3 regions of the Yersinia aldovae 670-83 genome follow, and region 2 is predicted to be linked to each of the others. Evidence: predicted binding sites of a transcription regulator. Region 2 holds the regulator's gene; each other region holds the start of a gene.

Region 1 (6,769 bases), 2.1 Mb from region 2:
TCAGTTTTATTGAGGTAATTACCGGCAAAATATAGGTGTGATGCATTACGGAATTTTAATTGACCTGCGGCATCAAGTGGCCAGCCACTAAAATAGTTATTAACTACATCAACGTTATTATATTGTTTTATATAGATAACGTGGTCTCTGGTCATTGCACACTTAGCTTTCTCTGTTTCGCCACTAACATCTAAACAATCCAGAGTGTTACCTGAAACGATATTATTACGGAAAACAGAGTCTTTTAAACCATCGGTAGCATACCAGCCTGCGATAAAGTAGCCCTGCTCATCCAAAATCTCTAGCTGCTTGTCTCTGGCTGCTTGTTTTATTTTTCTAATTAAATTATAGGTTCCAACATCATAATAATTCATGGTCAAGAGGATGTTTTCGTCAGAGATATCACCAATGACATTATTTTCAACTTTTGTTTTAGTATTTCTGTAGGTACTAATACCCAGTCCTGGATGGTTTTTATCTCGTAGGAAGATATTACCATGAATAGTAAAAGGATGATGTGATACAGTCAGTTGCTCTTTTTCAGAAACAGTATTAACAAAAGCATTATTTGTGATTGATATGTTTTTCTTATTTCCATAAAAATTAACTGTTGCATTATCAAAAATAATATTTTTGATTGTTAATTGATTGACAGGAATGCTGTAAGTTTTATTACCAATAGATATGGAACCATCTGGTTTTACACCACGAAGTATTGTTACTCCGGACTCAGAACCCACCAAACTATTTTTTCCATTCAAGATAATATCGCTACCAATAAGATAGCTGCCGGCTGGCAAGAATAGTGATTTACCATCAGATAAAGCAGCAATGACTTCGGCTGATAGATCTATCCCCTGGTTAGGATTAATACCCAAGTCGGTGGAACATGTCAGTACAGTACCGCTTAACGATGGTATTGTTTCACTCGCACAATTCTGTCCTACTGCATTGGCGCTTAATGATGTAATAGATAGCGCTCCTGTAATCATTAAGCTTAATAACGTTCTGGAATACTTCACTTCATTGCTTCCTTATCAAATCAATATAACGTATTTTTTCTGGTGGCCTCCAATCCTAAAATTATCGATGAGCGTAATACCATGCCTATGGATTAGGGCATGTTCATAAATTCACGAAAAGTTACGATAAGTGCTTACGTATATGTAAAACCGATCCAGAAAAATCATTTGATAGATAATAGTTATATATTAATATTATTAATATCATAAAACGATTATTAATAATTTATATCTTAACTATCTTGTTGATTAATGGGTTGTATTTGTTATGAGATGTACAGATAGGTATTGACTAAAACTCAATCTATCCGTCGTCAATAGGTACATTCCTGCCTTGGTCTTGCCTATTTATCCAAAACACTGTAGGAAACTCGATAAATAAGGCACAATCTATGTCAGATTATTCTGCAAAATATATGATAAGTCAGATTTCAGGCTGGTAGGGGAAATTGGGGGCATAATGGTTGAGGCTAATGATATTCAGGCGCAGATGGCCGCGAAGATTACCCGATTGGCTAAAGGCAATAGCGTAACGCCTTCAGCTGTACCGCGGGTAAAAGTTTTTTATTCCACGGTGCATCAACCGCGTACTCCGGTAATGTATACCCCGAGTGTAGTGATTATATTTCAGGGACATAAGGTGGGTTATCTGGGCAGTAAAGTGTTTCAGTATGACCCGAAAAATTATCTTATCCTGACCGTGCCGCTGCCATTTGAATGTGAAACTTTTGCCAGCCCTGAGATTCCTCTGGCAGGAATATCCATTCATATAGACAGCCAAATGCTACAGGATTTACTAATAGATATTGGTGATGATGAAGTGGGTAAACCTTTGGGCAATTCGTCAGGTGTGAACTCTGCTGCCCTCACCAACGAGATGCTGTGTGCCACTGAACGGCTGCTGGATGTGATGTCCAAACCGCGCGATGCAAAAGTGCTCGGGCCACAAATTGTAAGAGAGATTATCTACTACGTGTTATGTGGCCAATGCGGCGGGGCATTGCAGGCGCTGGTTAACCGCCACGGGCACTTTAATCAAATCACCAAAACGTTACGGCGAATCGAAAACCATTTTGCAGATAACTTAACTGTTGAACAGTTAGCCGCTGATGTAAATATGAGTGTTTCTGCATTCCACCATAATTTCAAAGCCGTAACCAATACCTCACCGTTGCAATATCTTAAGTCTTATCGGCTGCATCGTGCACGGATGATGATGTTACATGATGGGCTAAAGGCCAGTACGGCTGCTATTAAAGTAGGATATGAGAGTGCTTCACAGTTTAGCCGAGAATTTAAACGTTATTTCGGCCATACACCGAGTGAGGAAGTTGCCAAGTTGAGAACCAACTGATTGTGATACCGTTTAATTTCAGCAACGAAACGGCGTATTGAACGCCGTTTTTGCTTGAATAACGGTAAGTATCGGGATCGGAAAGACCGCCTACTCTGTCACGCTTTTACGTTTGCACCACACTAAAATCAGTGTGCCGATCAAGCCTGCCAACAGTAACACGAGAGGCAAAATCATCAATACTGTCATTACCTGATTTTCATAGTGTTTAACGAGTGGAATATGGCTGAGGGCGAAGCCTAACCCAACGACGCTACCGACCCATAACAGCCCACTGAGCCAGTTAAAGAATTGAAACCGCGCACTATTCAGACCGGAGATACCGGCAAGCGTCGGCAGTAAGGTGCGTACAAATGCCAGAAAACGGCCAATGATCAGAGCCGCTAACCCGTGGCGCACAAAGAGGGTATGGGCGCGTTGCCGATACTGAAGAGGGAGCTGCAACAGCCACTTTTTGACCACTTTGGTATCCCCTAACCACAACCCTTGCAGGTAACTTAACCAACAGCCCAGGCTGGCTGCTGCGGTTAGAATGATTATCGTCGGCAAAAAGCTCATCACACCTTTGGCTATCAATGCTCCGGCTAATAACAGCAAGCTATCGCCGGGAAGAAAAGAGGCGGGGAGCAGGCCATTTTCTAAAAATAACGTGGTAAAAAGTATGCCGTAAATGACCCAAATCACATTGGGGTCTGCCAGTTTACTAAAATCCTGCTGCCAAAGGGCATGAAGGATTTCGCGTAATACATCCATTTCTCTTCCTGTGTGCCTATCGTGTGAGGATATCGTTGGTCGGAACTGCTGCTAGTGTATCTGCAATGACGCCAATCCACATTGATCTTATCCTCATTAACCAAATTTTTGCGGGGCTATATACGTGCGGTTGATGTTTTTATGTAAGCAGTAATAAATGCGCGGGGAGTGTTGCCGCGCATTCAAGGTATTCGCTGCTTAGTTTTTGGCGCTTTGGATACGTTCAAATCCAGCAGCTAAATCACTCTGCAAGTCTTGCACATTCTCCAGACCAATATGTAGGCGAATTAATGTTCCTTTGATGTCAGCACGGTCATATTTGCGTATAGCTCGGATGTCTTTGGGTTGATAGCCTAAAATCAATGATTCAAAACCGCCCCATGAGAAGGCCATACTGAAGTGAGTGAAGTTATCAAGATAAGCCTCGAGCTGCTGCTGGCTCAATGCTTCTTTTAACTCGAACGAAAATAAACCATTACAACCATTGAAGTCTCGTTTATAGAACTCATGACCTTTGCAATCGGGCAATGCCGGGTGGTAAACCGCCGCGACTTCAGGGCGTTGAGCGAGCCACTGGGCAATCTCGAGACTGCTTTTCTCATGCTGTTTCAGCCGGACGCCTAAAGTACGCAAGCCGCGGCTAGCAAGATAGGCGGTATCCGCATCAACCATTTGCCCCATCAGATAAGAGTCTTCCCGCAGTTGCTCCCAACAGCGGGCATTGGCAACCGCTATCCCCAGCATGGCATCGGAATGGCCAATAATATATTTCGTTCCTGATTGGATAGAGATATCGATATCAAAATCCAGCGCTTTAAACAGCACACCTGCCGCCCAGGTATTGTCCATCATGATAATCACTTCCGGCGCAACCCCACGGATAGCGTTCACTATTGCGGGAATATCTTGTATTTCCATCGTGATGGAGCTGGGAGATTCAAGAAATACCACGCGAGTTGCCGGCGTGATGAGGGAGGCTATCTCAGCCCCAATCATCGGATCAAAATAGGTGGTAGTGACATTCAGACGCGATAAAATTTTGTCGCAGAAACTCTGTGCTGGCTCATAAGCTGAACCGGTCATCAGCACATGGTCGCCTGCGGAGACAAACGATAAAATCGCATTGCTGATCGCGGCGGCTCCACAAGGATAGAGCACACAACCCGCGCCGCCTTCCAGCTCAGTCATTGCTTCTTGTAAGGAGAAGTGGGTCAGCGTGCCTCTGCGGCCATAAAATAGTTCACCTTTTCCGCGATTGATGGTGGCCTGTTTTTTCGCTTCAAGTGAGTCGAAAACGATCGATGATGCCCGTTGGATCACGCTATTCACCGAGCCTTGGGTGAATTTCTTACGTCTACCCGCAGTCACTAATGTAGTTTCCAGCTTTTCTGTGCTTTTTTTGTTTGCAGACATATAGCGTTGTCACCTTTTTATAAGCCTGGCCTATCGTTTATTAGCCAGATGCATTTTGGGATATATTCCTTACGTTAGCATGATGGTTGTTGTGTGGGGGCCGCTTTCATCATGAAAAAAACTAAAGAGGGTGACCCGCTGTTTTCCACCGGTTAGCGTTGGAGAAATTCTGTTTAAGCCGTGAAACGAGGAATATATTAAGGAATAAAAAATGAGTTATTCAGCTCAATCAATGACTTCTTATCCTCATATTTCATATGACTTCAGTTACACGGCGGAAGTTATTATCTATTCCATTAGGTTACACAATTGTTTCATCAGGAATAATTAGTCAATTTTCTTAAAAAATCAGCCCAAATACTAATGATAATTACTATCAATCCGCCATTTGTTTGATATGATCAGCAACTGATTTGGTCTTTAAATTGCAATACACATTAGGGTGGAGGCACAGCGTGAAAATAGCTGGCAAAGAAATTAAAGATAAATCATTCGCACAGAATCGGATGATAAAAGGTGCGATGGCACTGTTACTGGTGGCCGGTTTAATCGGTCAGGTACAGGCCGCACCGGGTAATAGCAACAGCATTGCTACCACAGTTGCCGCACCAACAGCGGCAACTTCAACACCATTACCTGCACCAGAGATTACATCAGTCGCGGCGACATCAGCCGAGGCAATCGCACCGGCAAGCCCGGCACCGATGATTCAACCTGTGCCACAAGGGTTGGCGATGGACTTATCTGTCTGGGGTATGTATCAGCACGCAGACGTTGTGGTTAAAGGGGTAATGATTGGTTTGGTGTTAGCATCCATCGTGACCTGGACCATTCTGTTCTCAAAAGGCACTGAATTGTTCCGTGCGCGCCGCCGTTTGCAGCAAGAATACGAAGTGATTGGTGCGGTTACCGATCTTGATACTGCATCAGAACGTGCTGAGGCGTTTACCGCAGATAGCATCAGCGGATTGCTACTGCGTGAAGCACAAAATGAGCGTCTGCTATCGGCAGAGTCTGACGACAATAATGGTATTAAAGAACGTACCGCGTTTCGTTTAGAACGTCGCGTGGCGGCAATTGGCCGGCAAATGGGCAAAGGTAATGGTTTCTTGGCTACGATCGGTGCTATCTCACCATTTGTCGGCTTGTTCGGTACGGTTTGGGGCATTATGAACAGCTTTATCGGTATTGCTCATTCACAAACGACCAATTTGGCTGTCGTCGCTCCGGGTATCGCTGAAGCTCTGCTGGCAACCGCATTAGGTTTGGTTGCGGCAATCCCAGCGGTCGTTATCTACAACATTTTTGCCCGCTTGATTGGCAGTTACCGTGCTCAAGTAGGGGATGTTGCGGCTCAGGTGTTACTGCTGTTGAGCCGTGATCTGGATTTGTGCAGCAGTGCAGAAGCAAAGTCATCAAAACATCCTCACCAATTGCGTGCGGGGTAATTTATGGCCATGCGGATGAATGACAACCTCGATGAAAGCGGTGAATTGCACGAAATTAATGTAACCCCCTTTATCGATGTGATGCTGGTGCTGTTGATTATCTTTATGGTGGCGGCACCATTAGCAACGGTAGATATTAAAGTCGATTTACCTGCATCCTCTGCGGTGCCACAACCACGGCCAGAGAAACCGGTATTTCTGACAGTTAAAGCTGATAACCAGTTGTTCGTCGGTGACCAGTCGGTGGATCGCGACTCACTGGCTGCTATGCTGGACAAGGCGACTCACTCTAATAAAGAAACCACCATCTTCTTCCAGGCAGATAAAGTGGTGGATTATGAGACACTGATGAGTGTGATGGATGCACTGCGTAAATCGGGTTATCTCAAGGTTGGATTAGTCGGAATGGAAGCGGGCGGTGCAAAATAGTCTGCAACAGGCGCGGTTGTGACAACCGCGCCTGACATTAATTTTTAGGGATATTGCGGCCCACCTCACTGGCTTCTATTGTCTCTAATGCTTGCCGTAGGTCAGCTTCCAGTTCATGGGCATTTTGCGCTTCATAATAATTCCTCTTACCGACGCAGTCTTCCCACTCAATCTCTTTAACGGTATACGCAATGCCAATAAATACCATTCTGATATTATTTTCCTTTATTCTTTCACACATGCCTTTTTCTATAAGTGTTTTGGTTATTTTCTCTTGAGTAAGGTCTGAAGAAATCTCCTGATCATTACCATCAGAGATAATAATCATTAGTTTATCTTTATTCTTACTG
Region 2 (6,769 bases):
TCCATAAAGACCATAATGTGATTCAGGTTGATTTGCGCGACCACGGGTTATCGCCTCGCTCGCCACAAGTGAATTACCCGGAAATGGCGCAAGATGTATTGGAATTGCTGGATCAGCTTGAAATAGAAAAGGCCATAATTATCGGCCACTCGATGGGCGGAAAAGTCGCGATGGCGATGACCGCACTGGCTCCGGATAGAATCGATAAATTAGTTGTCATCGATATCGCCCCGGTCAATTATCCGGTACGCCGTCATGATCAGATTTTTGCCGCACTGAATGCAGTCAACGCAGCAGGGGTAACTCAACGTCAGGAAGCGGCCCAACTGATGCGTGAGTTTATAAAAGAAGAAGGCGTTATTCAGTTCTTACTGAAATCATTTCAAGGCGGCGAATGGCGCTTTAATGTATCTGCGCTATGGGATCAATATGAGAATATTGTTGGTTGGCAACCAGTACCTGCATGGCCCCACCCCATTTTGTTTATTCGCGGCGAGTTATCCCCCTATGTTCAGGACAGCTATCGTGATGATATTGCCCGTCAGTTCCCGCAAGCTAAAGCGCATGTGGTAGCAGGAACCGGCCATTGGGTCCACGCAGAAAAACCGGACTCGGTGTTACGGGCCATCCACCGCTTTATCGATGCAGAATAATGTTGCGCACCCGGATGTTGATTAAAAATCATACCCTGGGGAAAAGAAATGTATTTCCTGTGGAAAAATTGTGCAAAAAAGAATGAATTAGCCCAATCTAATCACAGTAAAGCATTGTCGTTGCTCGCTTGGCTGGGGTATTATGGCGCGCTATAATTTTGCCGCGGTGTATGGTCGCTGTTCTCAGGCTATAACCGGTGCAAATGCAAATTCAGGCTGCGATATATAGGTTATTAAATGCGCTCTATCTATGCTCTCAACCTGATACGTGTTAACCGAATCGTCAGACAAGGCTCCGTTACGCTTTCTGATGTAAATCCCTTGTAGTAACGCTACCTATGGCAAAAGAACAAACGGATCGCACGACGCTGGATCTGTTCGCAGATGAACGCCGTCCGGGGCGACCGAAAACAAACCCATTATCCCGTGATGAACAGCTTAGAATTAATAAGCGAAATCAACTGCAACGCGATAAAGTCCGTGGCTTACGACGCGTGGAACTGAAGATTAATGCCGATGCAGTCGATGCTCTCAATAGTCTTGCAGAGCTGCGTAACATCAGCCGTAGTGAGCTAATTGAACAGATGTTACTGGCTCAATTAGCGCATGATCACTCTCATGAAGGGTTTTAACCCTACCGGTTACCATGACGGCGTGGCGTAAGTCATTACGCCACGCCAATATCCTCACCGTTGCTTAGAAAGTTTCCCAATTGGCGTTGTTGTCTACCTTAGTGACAGGTGCCATCGCTGTGGGATGCGCCCGAGGCTTCATTGCCGGTTTAACCCGCTCGTCATCCAGGTGTAATTTGAATACCGCCACCGCCCGATTCAATTGTGTTGCCTGTTCTTCCAATGAGGCGGCTGCGCGCGAAGCCTCCTGTACCAGCGCAGCATTTTGCTGCGTCACGCTGTCCATTTCAGCCACCGCCTGCCCGACCTGACTGATACCTTTACTTTGCTCATCAGAAGCCGAGGCTATTTCCCCCATTAAATCAGTCACATTAGTAATCGAACGGACAATTTCATCCATCGTAACTCCCGCACTTTCCACCAACGCCGAACCACTGCTGACACGGTTGACCGACTCATTGATCAAGCCATCAATCTCCTTCGCCGCTTGCGCGCTGCGTTGGGCCAGGTTACGCACTTCACTGGCTACCACGGCAAAACCACGGCCCTGTTCGCCCGCTCTTGCCGCCTCCACTGCCGCATTCAGCGCCAGAATGTTAGTTTGAAAAGCAATGCTGTTAATGACAGTAGTTATGTCAGCTATTTTTCGTGAACTGGCAGAAATCTCATTCATGGTGTTAACCACATCCGCCACCAGCAACCCGCCCTTTTTCGCCGTCGCAGAGGCACTCGCTGCAAGTTGGCTGGCATGATGTGCGTTATCCGCATTGTGTTTTACGGTCGCGGTGAGCTGCTCCATACTCGCTGCCGTCTCTTCCAATGCCGCCGCTTGCTGTTCGGTGCGGGATGACAAATCAGTATTACCGGCTGAAATCTCAGCGGCACCGTGATAAATACCGTCGGTACTGCTACGAATCGTCTGAACCGTGTTCACCAGACTGGTTTGTACATCGCGCAAAAGCGGAAATAACCGCCCAACACAGTTTCGACCAAAATCGGTGATAGGCTGACCAAGCTGACCGGAAGCAATCACCCGGAAATGCTCGCGGATCTCATCCAACGGGCGCACCAGGTTCGCCACCAGATAACGATCCGTCGCTAATAAAATCAACAAGCCAGCAACCAAAGCAGAGATAAGCGTGACGCTACTCACTTTTGTCAGATGTGAGAATTGTTCTTTAGCCACCCCGATAGCTTTTGATGCCGACTGATTAAAGCTTTCTGCCACGGAACCATATTGGCGGCTCAAGGCAGGCACGGTTTTCTTGGCCAATTCTTGATACGCGGCACTATTGTTATCCATCGCGGCCTGATAAAGCGGGGTAACACCCTGCTCAATTAATCCGCTCCATCCATCAATAACCCCAGTGACTAGTACAGGATCAATTTGTGCATGGTCGACAGCTTTAAACTCTGCCAGTTTTTTTTTCAAATTCTCCAGGGCGACATTCGATGATTTCAGTTCTTTGTCTGCATCCGCGATATTACCGTTTTGGCGATAATCCACTGAGCGGGCAAGCCGTGTCACCATACGGAAATACTGATCGGTTCCCTGATTCACCAAATTCATGTTTTCTACCAACACACTGTTCGCATTGGATGATTGTGTTAATTGATTCAGTGATAGCAATGTATAAGCTGATACGCCGCCCCAGAGCAGGCAAAATATGCCAAGAACCCAAAGTAAAGCCACCCTGATGCTAATATTTTTTAAAAACTGCATGTGCGTTCCCCTTATATAACGGATGATTGCCGTTAGAGACTCTGGTGTTATTTGATGACCGAAAAGCAGTAAAGTACGTCCATACAGCTAACGATAGCTCCTTTACCGGCAGACTTTCATCTGACGAATTTCCCCTGGCACCGCAAATTGCAACCATTCGGCTACACAACGGTTATCGGCAACGGCGTTGTAAGGTTGAGTGACTCGCGAAAATTTAATATCGCATAAACTTGATATCAGCCTGATGCTGTTTTCTGGCATTATGTTGCCCTATCGAAATGTGCTATATTATTGGGCATAACGCTCAAAAATCAGCATAACTATTTGAATTTAAAAGGTATTAAGTTATATGGCAACTGTAGGCATTTTCTTTGGCAGCGATACTGGCAATACTGAAAACATTGCCAAGATGATCCAAAAGCAACTGGGCAAAGAGGTTGCTGAGGTTCATGACATTGCCAAAAGCAGTAAAGAAGATTTAGAAGGCTTCGATATTCTGCTGATCGGTATTCCAACCTGGTATTACGGTGAAGCGCAGTGTGACTGGGATGATTTCTTCCCAACCCTGGAAGAGATCGATTTCAACGGCAAGCTGGTAGCATTGTTCGGTTGCGGTGATCAGGAAGATTACGCCGAGTATTTCTGTGATGCGATGGGGACAGTGCGCGATATCATCGAACCGCGTGGTGCTGCTATCGTCGGTCACTGGCCAACCGCAGGCTACCATTTTGAAGCCTCTAAAGGCCTGGCTGATGACGACCACTTTATTGGTCTGGCAATCGATGAAGACCGTCAGCCAGAGTTGACCAATGAACGTGTTCACGCTTGGGTAAAACAGATCAGTGAAGAACTGAATTTGGCCGAGATCGTCGGTTAATTTGGTATATCGGAAACGCTGTGATGGTATCTTTTATATACAATCAGGCGTTTCCGCCCTCTTTTAAGCACGCTTGCTTCGCGTAAAATAATCTCTTTCGCCCTGAATAGCCCACCAAACATGTGTGGCTATGTCTGCCGGGTAAATTTGCTCTGTTAAGCGGCCCACAAATCCGCACCATCATCGGTGTAAAATGAAAATAAACGGCTACAAATTTGTAACTTTATTTGTAGCCACTGTACACTTGAATGATGTGTTATCCCCATTCCTCAACACACTGCATGATTAATCTTACAAAGTGTGCAATTATAACTTTGTTAACAACCACGGTTTTCATTTGGGGCTAGCAGTTCTATAATGAGACGCAATTGAGAATATTGCGCCACGGATGTCATAGGCTGAACAGCCTTAATTTGAATCGATAGTAATAGGACTGAATCCGCATGACTGACAACAACAAAGCCTTAAAAAACGCAGGCCTTAAAGTAACACTGCCCCGGCTCAAAATTCTGGAAGTGTTGCAAAACCCAGCGTGCCATCACGTCAGCGCGGAAGATCTTTATAAAAAGCTGATCGATATCGGAGAAGAGATTGGTTTGGCAACGGTTTACCGTGTGCTGAATCAGTTTGATGATGCCGGTATTGTTACCCGCCATAACTTCGAAGGCGGCAAATCAGTCTTTGAGCTGACGCAACAACATCACCATGATCACCTTATCTGTCTGGATTGCGGCAAAGTGATCGAATTTAGCAATGAATCGATTGAATCGCTGCAACGTGAAATTGCTAAACAACACGGTATCAAACTGACCAATCACAGTCTGTATCTGTACGGCCACTGTGAATCCGGTGATTGCCGTGAAAATGAGTCAGCTCACGACAAAAGATAATGCTGTTTTATCGCGTTAACTTATAAAGATTTTTAAGCACTGCTGAAATATATAACCCGCAATATGGCCGCCTTTCCCGCATGTAACCCGAGATTAGCTCGGTGGGGAGTCAGGTGGTCATTCTTATTTATACCCTTCTCCCTTAGTTACTCTCATTCATCCTATGAACCAGCGCAAGTGCTGTTCAAAATAGTTTATAACCAATTTGTTATTCGCTGGCGGCCTACCTGCAATGACTTTGGGTATAGACCTTGCGACCTGCATAAATTTAACGCAAAAAAAACCCCGGACTCGCCGGGGGAAAGCTATCAACTCAACTTCATTTAATCGACAATTCGTTGAGCTACAAATAAATCAAACAGGAGGTACATCAGACACAGCACTTATAAAGCATCAAACTTTAACCGGTTCAACGCGGCTACTGCGTTTGCCATCCGGGCTGGTCGAGCGGATCAACACCTCACCACTGACCTTAGGCTGCGCGTTGACATCATACTTCTGCCACTGCTTACCACCATCAGTTGAATACTCGATAATCAAGCCAGGCAGAGAGATATTGGCTTCCAACAGCCCGGTAACAATCCGCGCTCCCGGAACCGGCAAGCGATATGACACACCCGCTTTATCCAGTTTTGCCAGTTCGCGCTGGCCCATGATATTGGCAAAACGCTGCCAGTCACTGTCCAATGCTTTAGTATCCACCCAGTGCGTTTCGCCACCTTTATACTCGCGACCCGCTTGATAAGTCTGCTCCCATGATGCGCGATGCCAGGCACGCTCAGCCAATGGCAACACCCGTGGGAAGATCATGTATTCCATCTGCTCATCAGTACGGACGGTTTCATTCCATGACTGACCAGAGATACCCTGTACACCCGGCCACGCTTTATCGCTCTTCGCGCTAAAGTGATTGCCGTCGCGATCCACGGAGGTTTCAGCGTTTTGCGGCATGTTATTGGGAGCGAAACTAAAGACCTTAGCCTCATCAGTGAAGCGCGTTGCCCAGTAGTAGCCGCGTTCATTCGGATTAACTTCATATGGCATATCGAAATAGACATAATCCGGATTGGAAGCTACAACTTCATAGCCTTTATTGGCCCAATCATTGATAGAATCAGCCCCACCCCAGTAGAGGGTATCCCAGAAGTTGACGCCAACACGTTTGGTCGCAAACGCTTTGGCATCTTTCGCGTCTTTCAAACCATCCTGCCAGGCTTGCATCTTCTCGATACCGTGAGCATTGACCATCTTGCTGACTTCAATAGCGAAGTAGCTGGAAAGGTGCTCAACATCCTGAATCTTGCCTTGCTTGACCATGTCCTGACAGACCTGAGACTTGGCCCACGGCTTATCTTCAATACTCTTATCGATAATGCCCTTACCTGGTTCGATTGGGCCACTTTTGTCCTGGAACCCCGCCCCCAGACGAATGTTTTTCGCTTCATCACCGCCAAAGTGCCAGGTAGTCAGCGGCATTCCCGCGTCTTTATGCATCTGAGCCATTTCGCCAATCACTTTATCGACAAAGCGTTTGGACGAGTCCAGACATGGATTCAGATAGCTTTTGCGCTCATAGAACTGCACCGAGGTAGTATTAGAGTCATCCGTCGGGTCAACCAAGCGGAATTCGTTGGCTTCTTTTTCCTTACCCTGCTTCATCAGATTGTTGTAGCGCGCTTCCATCGAAACCACCGCTGCACGGGCATGTGCTGGCATATCAATCTCAGGAATGACATCAATCTGGCGCGCCTTAGCGTATTGCAAGATCTCAATATAATCGTCACGGGTAAAATGACCACTGCCCAGATTATTGCTATCCGGGCCAGAACCCAGTTGTGGCAACAGACAGGCATTTTCGGTCAAGTCATGGCAACGCTTACCACCGACATCCGTCAGTTCCGGCAAGCCTGGGATTTCAATACGCCAGCCTTCATCATCACTCAGATGGAAGTGGAATTTGTTCAGCTTATAAGCTGCCATCTGATCAAGCAGGC
Region 3 (6,769 bases), 480 kb from region 2:
GCGACGGCTGCGCTGCGCCATATCAATCACGGCATCAATGGTGAATGGGCAGCGTTTCTGGTAAGCCTGAATAACAAAGCCAATACCATTCCAACCCGCTAACTTTGGCTCGAAGCAGAGTTTTTCCAGCAAGTCGAGGGAGATTTCCAGCCGATCAGCTTCTTCTGCATCAATATTAATACCGATATCATACTGACGGGCTTGCAAGGTCAGTGACAATAAACGTGGATAAAGCTCATCCATTACCCGTTCATACTGCGCGCGGCTATAGCGCGGGTGCAGGGCGGATAACTTGATAGAGATACCCGGCCCCTCATAGATACCACGGCCATTTGAGGCTTTGCCGATAGCATGAATAGCTTGTTGGTAGGAGAGCAGATAAGCCTGCGCATCGGCCTCCGTCAATGCGGCTTCACCCAGCATGTCATATGAGTAACGGAACCCAGTATTTTCCAGTTTTCGGGCATTAGCCAACGCTTCAGCAATGGTTTCACCGGTGACAAACTGTTCCCCCATCAGACGCATTGCCATATCCACGCCTTTGCGGATCAGCGGCTCGCCACCTTTACCAATAATACGGTTCAGTGAACTGGAGAGTTTGGTTTCATTATGGGTAGACACCAAATGACCGGTAAATAGCAAGCCCCAGGTTGCAGCATTGACAAACATTGACGGGCTGCGGCCCAGGTGGGCGTGCCAGTTGCCGTTGCTTATCTTATCGCGGATAAGCGCATCGCGGGTTGGCTTATCTGGAATACGCAATAGTGCTTCGGCCAAACACATCAAAGCCACGCCTTCCTGTGAAGAAAGGGAGAATTCTTGTAGCAAGCCTTGCACCATGCCCGCACGGCCATTAGCGCTTTTCTGATTACGCAGTTTCTCCGCAATGGAATAGGCCAACTTATGGGTTGCCAGTGCCACATCTTCTGGCAGCCGGGCTTGTTCCAATAACATTGGAATAGCTTCAGTTTCCGGGCGGCGGTAGGCCGCAGTGATAGCAGCACGGATAACGGACTGAGGTAGAACTTGTTCTGCAAAATCAAGGAATGGCTGGTGGGTGCTTTCATCAGTTTGCGGCATAATGTCGTCCGCTTCTTGGATAGCGGCGCTATTAACTAGCGGAAGTTCCGGTATTTCACTGTTGGTTTCCAGCCGTTCCAAATAGTTAAAAATAGCCTGCTTAATTAGCCAGTGCGGTGTGCGGTCAATTTTTTGTGCTGCGCCCTTGATGCGATCGCGTGTCGCTTCGTCAAGTTTTACACCCATCGTAGTGCTGCCCATACTGTCCGGCTCCTTTATTTTAATAAGGGAAGTTATCGTTTCAATCCTGACAATATTAGTCATGTTGCAACTTTGTGCAACCGTGTTAAATAAGTCATGTGAGTGAAGTGTGAATTCAGTCTTGTTTTTAACAATTCACTCGGTCATGGCGGGGGCTGAATATTATGTGTAGTAAGTATTATTGCTAACAATGGCAGGTGGAGTCAGGCATTAACCTAAGGTGCAACTCATTTTGTAATGGAAGGTGTAACTTTTTACGGTGCGTAATGTGATATAGGGTGAATTTTTTGTAAAATTTTTGTTGAAGTTGTTGTGGTAAGTGAAAGGAGTCCTCTAGGATAGCAACCGCGAGATATCCATTCGCTTGCGAATAGTTGTTATGGATAGTTCACCTGTTGCTAATTATTCTTCTCTGGTGTAATTCAGTGTCATGTTCCGACAGGGGAGCCAGAGGTAGGCATAAAATCGCCTTAGCGAAAACGACTAAAAATAGCGAAATGTATTAAAACGATAATACGCACTATGGAGATGCTTCATGATGATGAATACACCAATGTTGGTGACTTTTTTAATTTACATTTTTGGCATGATATTAATTGGCCTAATGGCTTACCGGGCAACCAATAACTTTGATGATTATATTTTGGGCGGACGAAGTTTAGGCAGTGTGGTTACCGCATTATCTGCCGGGGCTTCTGATATGAGTGGTTGGCTATTAATGGGGTTACCGGGCGCTATTTTCCTCTCCGGTATTTCCGAAAGCTGGATAGCTATTGGTCTGGTCATTGGCGCTTATTTTAACTGGAAACTGGTTGCTGGCCGTCTACGGGTTCATACCGAGGCCAATAATAATGCCTTGACCCTGCCTGATTATTTTACCAGCCGTTTTGAAGACAAGAGTAAATTACTGCGGGTAATATCGGCGGTGGTCATTTTAGTGTTCTTTACTATTTATTGTGCTTCAGGGATTGTCGCCGGTGCGCGTCTATTCGAAAGCACTTTTGGCCTCAGTTATGGCACGGCCTTATGGGCGGGTGCTGCGGCAACGATTGCTTATACCTTTATTGGTGGTTTCCTCGCAGTCAGTTGGACGGATACTGTGCAGGCGACTTTAATGATTTTTGCCCTGATCCTGACGCCGATTATTGTTATTTTGGCGGTGGGTGGCATCGATACTTCGATGATGGTGATTACCGCTAAAAACCCGGCAAATGTCGATATGTTTAAAGGGCTTAATCTGGTTGCGATCCTCTCGCTGCTTGGCTGGGGCTTGGGTTATTTTGGACAACCGCATATCCTGGCTCGCTTTATGGCGGCAGACTCGCACCGGACTATCCGTAGCGCGCGCCGCATCAGTATGACCTGGATGATTCTTTGTCTGGCAGGGACTATCGCGGTGGGCTTCTTCGGTATTGCTTACTTTGAAAATCATCCAGAACAGGCGGGAAATGTCACTCAAAATGGCGAGAGAGTATTCATTGAATTAGCTAAATTACTGTTCAATCCGTGGATCGCCGGTATTTTGCTTTCAGCTATTTTGGCTGCGGTCATGAGCACTCTAAGTTGCCAGTTACTGGTGTGCTCAAGTGCACTAACGGAAGATTTGTACAAAGCTTTCCTGCGTAAAAAAGCCAGCCAAAAAGAGTTAGTGTGGGTTGGGCGTGTGATGGTGCTGTTGGTGGCGTTGATTGCCATTGCGCTGGCGGCAGACCCAAACAACCGGGTCTTGGGCTTGGTGAGTTATGCATGGGCGGGCTTTGGTGCTGCATTTGGCCCGGTGGTATTAATTTCAGTAATGTGGCCACGCATGACCCGTAACGGTGCGCTGGCTGGGATGTTGATTGGGGCTATCACGGTTATCGTCTGGAAACAGTATGCGTGGCTGGATTTGTACGAGATTATCCCAGGCTTCCTGTTTGCCAGTATTGCCATTGTGGTCGTTAGCCTAATGGGCAGCACGCCGAGCAAGACAATTACTGAACGTTTCCGTCAAGCAGAAGCTGAATTCAAGACGGTATAATCCCGCGACGGGGTTTACTTAATTAAACGTACTCGCGCTAATCATGGCCTCCTGTCACGCAGGAGGCCATTTTTTAGTTGAAATTGTTTATTGTCGATGGCTGTTTTCGCGGGAAAATAGATTTTGCAGTAAATCCTATCTCAATGAATTATCTTGTTATTTAACTGGGCAGAAACAACTTGCCACAGTTTGGTTAACAATATTCTTATTCCGCCTCTTGAATTTCTTTTGCTTAGAATGATAATCACTATCGTTTTTAGTTTTACTTTTCTTTACGTAAATCGACGCTATCTATCATTACACATTTATACCCATATCCACCGCAGGGGTGTTCAGCATGTTTGTCCCATTTCTTATTATGTTTCGTGAAGGGCTGGAAGCCGCGCTGATTGTTAGCCTGATCGCCAGTTACCTTAAACGTACTCAACGCGGTCAATGGATGGGCGCTGTATGGATTGGTGTCGTGACAGCCGCAGTGCTTTGCCTGGCTATCGGCATTTTTATCAATGAAACCACCGGCGAGTTTCCGCAGAAACAGCAAGAGCTGTTTGAAGGTATTATTGCGATGGTGGCAGTTTGCATTTTAACTTATATGGTTTTCTGGATGCGCAAAGTATCCAGGTCAGTCAAAGTCCATCTGGAAGGGGCGATTGACCATGCATTAAGTTCTGGCCGTGGTCAGGGCTGGGCATTGGTGGCAATGGTCTTTTTTGCTGTGGCCCGTGAAGGGCTTGAGTCAGTTTTCTTCTTACTGGCAGCTTTCCAGCAGGATGTTGGAATTGGCGCACCGATCGGTGCAATACTGGGGCTGAGCTGCGCCATTCTGGTCGGTATGGCCATCTACTGGGGCGGTATTAAGCTGCACTTGGCTAAATTCTTTAAATGGACCAGTCTGTTTATCTTGTTTGTCGCTGCGGGTCTGGCTGCCGGGGCGATTAGAGCCTTCCATGAGGCAGGTTTGTGGAACCATTTCCAAGACATTGCTTTCAATCTGACGGCGGTACTTTCCACCCATTCACTGCTTGGCACCTTCCTTGAGGGCATGTTTGGCTATCAGGAAGCGCCGACAGTCAGTGAAGTCGCGGTTTACTCTATCTATCTGATTCCGGCATTGATTTTCTTTTTCCTTCCACCACGCACCACGGCGGCCTCAACCGCATCTGTTGCGCAGAAAACTAACCAATAATTCAGGGATTTTCACATGTCTAACCGGTTCTTCCGTCGCACTGCCTTACACGCCGCGTTGTTGGCTCTGCCTGCTGTGGCTATCAACGTACAAGCGGCTGATATTCCACAAGTTAAAATTACCGTTAATGATAAACAATGTGAACCAATGATGTTGTCTATTCCTGCCGGTAAAACCCAGTTTATTGTGCACAATGCCAGCCAAAAGGGGCTGGAGTGGGAAATCCTCAAAGGGGTGATGGTGGTTGAGGAGCGTGAGAATATCGCGCCGGGCTTTACCCAGAAAATGACCGCCAATTTGGAACCGGGTGAATACGATATGACGTGCGGCTTACTGAGCAATCCAAAAGGGACGCTGACCGTCACTGCGGTGGGCGATCACACGGCGGTAAAACCAGATGCGATGGCACTGGTTGGGCCGATTGCTGAGTATAAAGTCTATGTAACACAAGAAGTCGCTCAGTTGGTGACCCAAACCAAAGCTTTTACTGATGCAATCAAAAACGGTGATCTGGCATTGGCGCGCAAGTTGTATGCACCAACACGTCAGCACTATGAGCGTATTGAGCCGATCGCCGAATTGTTCTCAGATTTGGATGGTAGCATTGATGCCCGTGAAGACGATTTTGAGCAGAAAGCGGCTGATCCGAAATTTACCGGGTTCCACCGTTTAGAGAAAATCCTGTTTGGTGACAACACCACCAAAGGCGCGGATAAATTCGCCGACCAACTGTATCAGGACACGCGAGAACTGCAAAAACGTATTACTCACCTGACATTCGCACCGAACAAGGTGGTAGGTGGAGCCGCCGGTCTGATTGAGGAAGTTGCCGCCAGCAAAATTAGCGGTGAAGAAGACCGTTATAGCCGCACAGATTTGTGGGATTTTCAGGCTAACGTCGATGGCGCACAGAAAATTGTTAATCTGCTGCGGCCATTACTGGAAAAAGCCGATAAGCCGTTGTTGGATAAAATTGATGCCAACTTTAAAACGGTTGATAGCGTGCTGGCGAAATACCGTACCAAAGAGGGCTATGAATCCTACGAGAAGTTAACCGATGCTGACCGTAATGCCATGAAAGGGCCGATTACAGCGCTGGCGGAAGACCTGGCTCAACTGCGTGGTGTATTAGGTCTGGATTAAGGTTGGTTAAGATGAATAAGAAAACCGGCCCGCAATACGGGCCGTATCCACAGGATAATGGGGCGGCTTTGCCGTCCCGGCGGCGTTTACTGCTCGGTATGGGCATGATGAGTGGGGCATTGGCGCTCGGCGGGGCAAAAATAGCTCGCGCGGCGGATTGCACTGCACCCGAATCTGCACCCGCGCAAGATGAGCGCTGGCAGAAACACCCTTTTTACGGCCCGCATCAGGCTGGAGTATTAACCTCGCAGCAGGCGGCGATGATGCTGGTGGCTTTTGATGTTTTGGCCACAGACAAAGCGGCTCTGACGCGTTTATTCAAACTGCTGACTGAGCGACTGGCCTTTCTGACGCGTGGTGGTCATGCGCCCGCGGTAGATGCCAAGTTACCGCCGCTGGATTCCGGGATTATGGGGCCGGAAATTTATCCCGATAACCTGACCATCACGGTTTCTGTCGGTGACTCGTTGTTTGACGAGCGTTTTGGTTTACAGGGGCAAAAACCACTGCGGCTACAGAAAATGACCCGTTTTCCCAATGATTCACTGGATGCTGGTTTATGTCATGGTGATATCTTGCTACAAATCTGTGCCAACACCAATGAAACCGTCATTCATGCGCTGCGCGATATTATTAAGCACACGCCGGACTTACTTAGCGTGCGCTGGAAGCGCGAAGGCTTTATTTCTGCTCACGCAGCTCGCAGTAAAGGCAAAGAGACGCCGATCAACTTGTTGGGTTTTAAAGACGGTACTGCCAACCCTAAAACCAGCAATAAGCCGCTGATCAATCAAGTGGTCTGGGTTCAGAAAAATGCCGGAGAACCAGATTGGGCCGTGGGCGGTAGTTATCAGGCTGCACGGATTATTCGCTTTAAAGTTGAGTTTTGGGACCGTACGCCATTACAGGAGCAGCAAACCATTTTTGGCCGCGATAAGCACAGCGGCGCGCCATTGGGGATGGTTTATGAACATGATGAGCCAGATTATGCCCAAGACCCTGACGGCAAAGTCATTAAAATGGATGCGCATATTCGTTTGGCAAACCCACGGACGGCAGAAACCCAGAATAACCTGATGTTACGTCGTGGTTACAGTTACTCATTAGGCGTTTCAAATTCGGGACAACTGGATATGGGG

What was found. Region 2 encodes Fur, which represses iron uptake genes when iron is present. Its sites were predicted from a motif close to ATAATAATGAGAACNACTATCAA; they were not measured.
Region 1: a site for Fur is predicted at 4,900-4,922, ahead of exbB (tol-pal system-associated acyl-CoA thioesterase). Genes of this name have one in related genera too.
Region 3: a site for Fur is predicted at 3,533-3,555, ahead of efeU (iron uptake transporter permease EfeU). Genes of this name have one in related genera too.

Annotation. Positions count from the first base shown of each region.
Region 1 covers NZ_CP009781.1:2,077,452-2,084,220, reverse strand. Annotated here, with positions in the region: gene AT01_RS09520 (pectate lyase family protein) at 1-1,022, opposite strand, end outside; gene AT01_RS09515 (AraC family transcriptional regulator) at 1,483-2,376, shown strand; gene AT01_RS09510 (DedA family protein) at 2,467-3,129, opposite strand; gene metC (cystathionine beta-lyase) at 3,328-4,542, opposite strand; gene exbB (tol-pal system-associated acyl-CoA thioesterase) at 4,998-5,990, shown strand; gene exbD (TonB system transport protein ExbD) at 5,994-6,419, shown strand; gene AT01_RS09490 (TadE/TadG family type IV pilus assembly protein) at 6,457-6,769, opposite strand, start outside.
Region 2 covers NZ_CP009781.1:4,132,785-4,139,553, reverse strand. Annotated here, with positions in the region: gene ybfF (esterase) at 1-653, shown strand, start outside; gene ybfE (LexA regulated protein) at 992-1,285, shown strand; gene AT01_RS18600 (methyl-accepting chemotaxis protein) at 1,350-3,008, opposite strand; gene fldA (flavodoxin FldA) at 3,358-3,885, shown strand; gene fur (ferric iron uptake transcriptional regulator) at 4,329-4,775, shown strand; gene AT01_RS18585 (beta-N-acetylhexosaminidase) at 5,169-6,769, opposite strand, start outside.
Region 3 covers NZ_CP009781.1:136,875-143,643, forward strand. Annotated here, with positions in the region: gene putA (trifunctional transcriptional regulator/proline dehydrogenase/L-glutamate gamma-semialdehyde dehydrogenase) at 1-1,281, opposite strand, end outside; gene putP (sodium/proline symporter PutP) at 1,817-3,301, shown strand; gene efeU (iron uptake transporter permease EfeU) at 3,639-4,487, shown strand; gene efeO (iron uptake system protein EfeO) at 4,503-5,630, shown strand; gene efeB (iron uptake transporter deferrochelatase/peroxidase subunit) at 5,642-6,769, shown strand, end outside.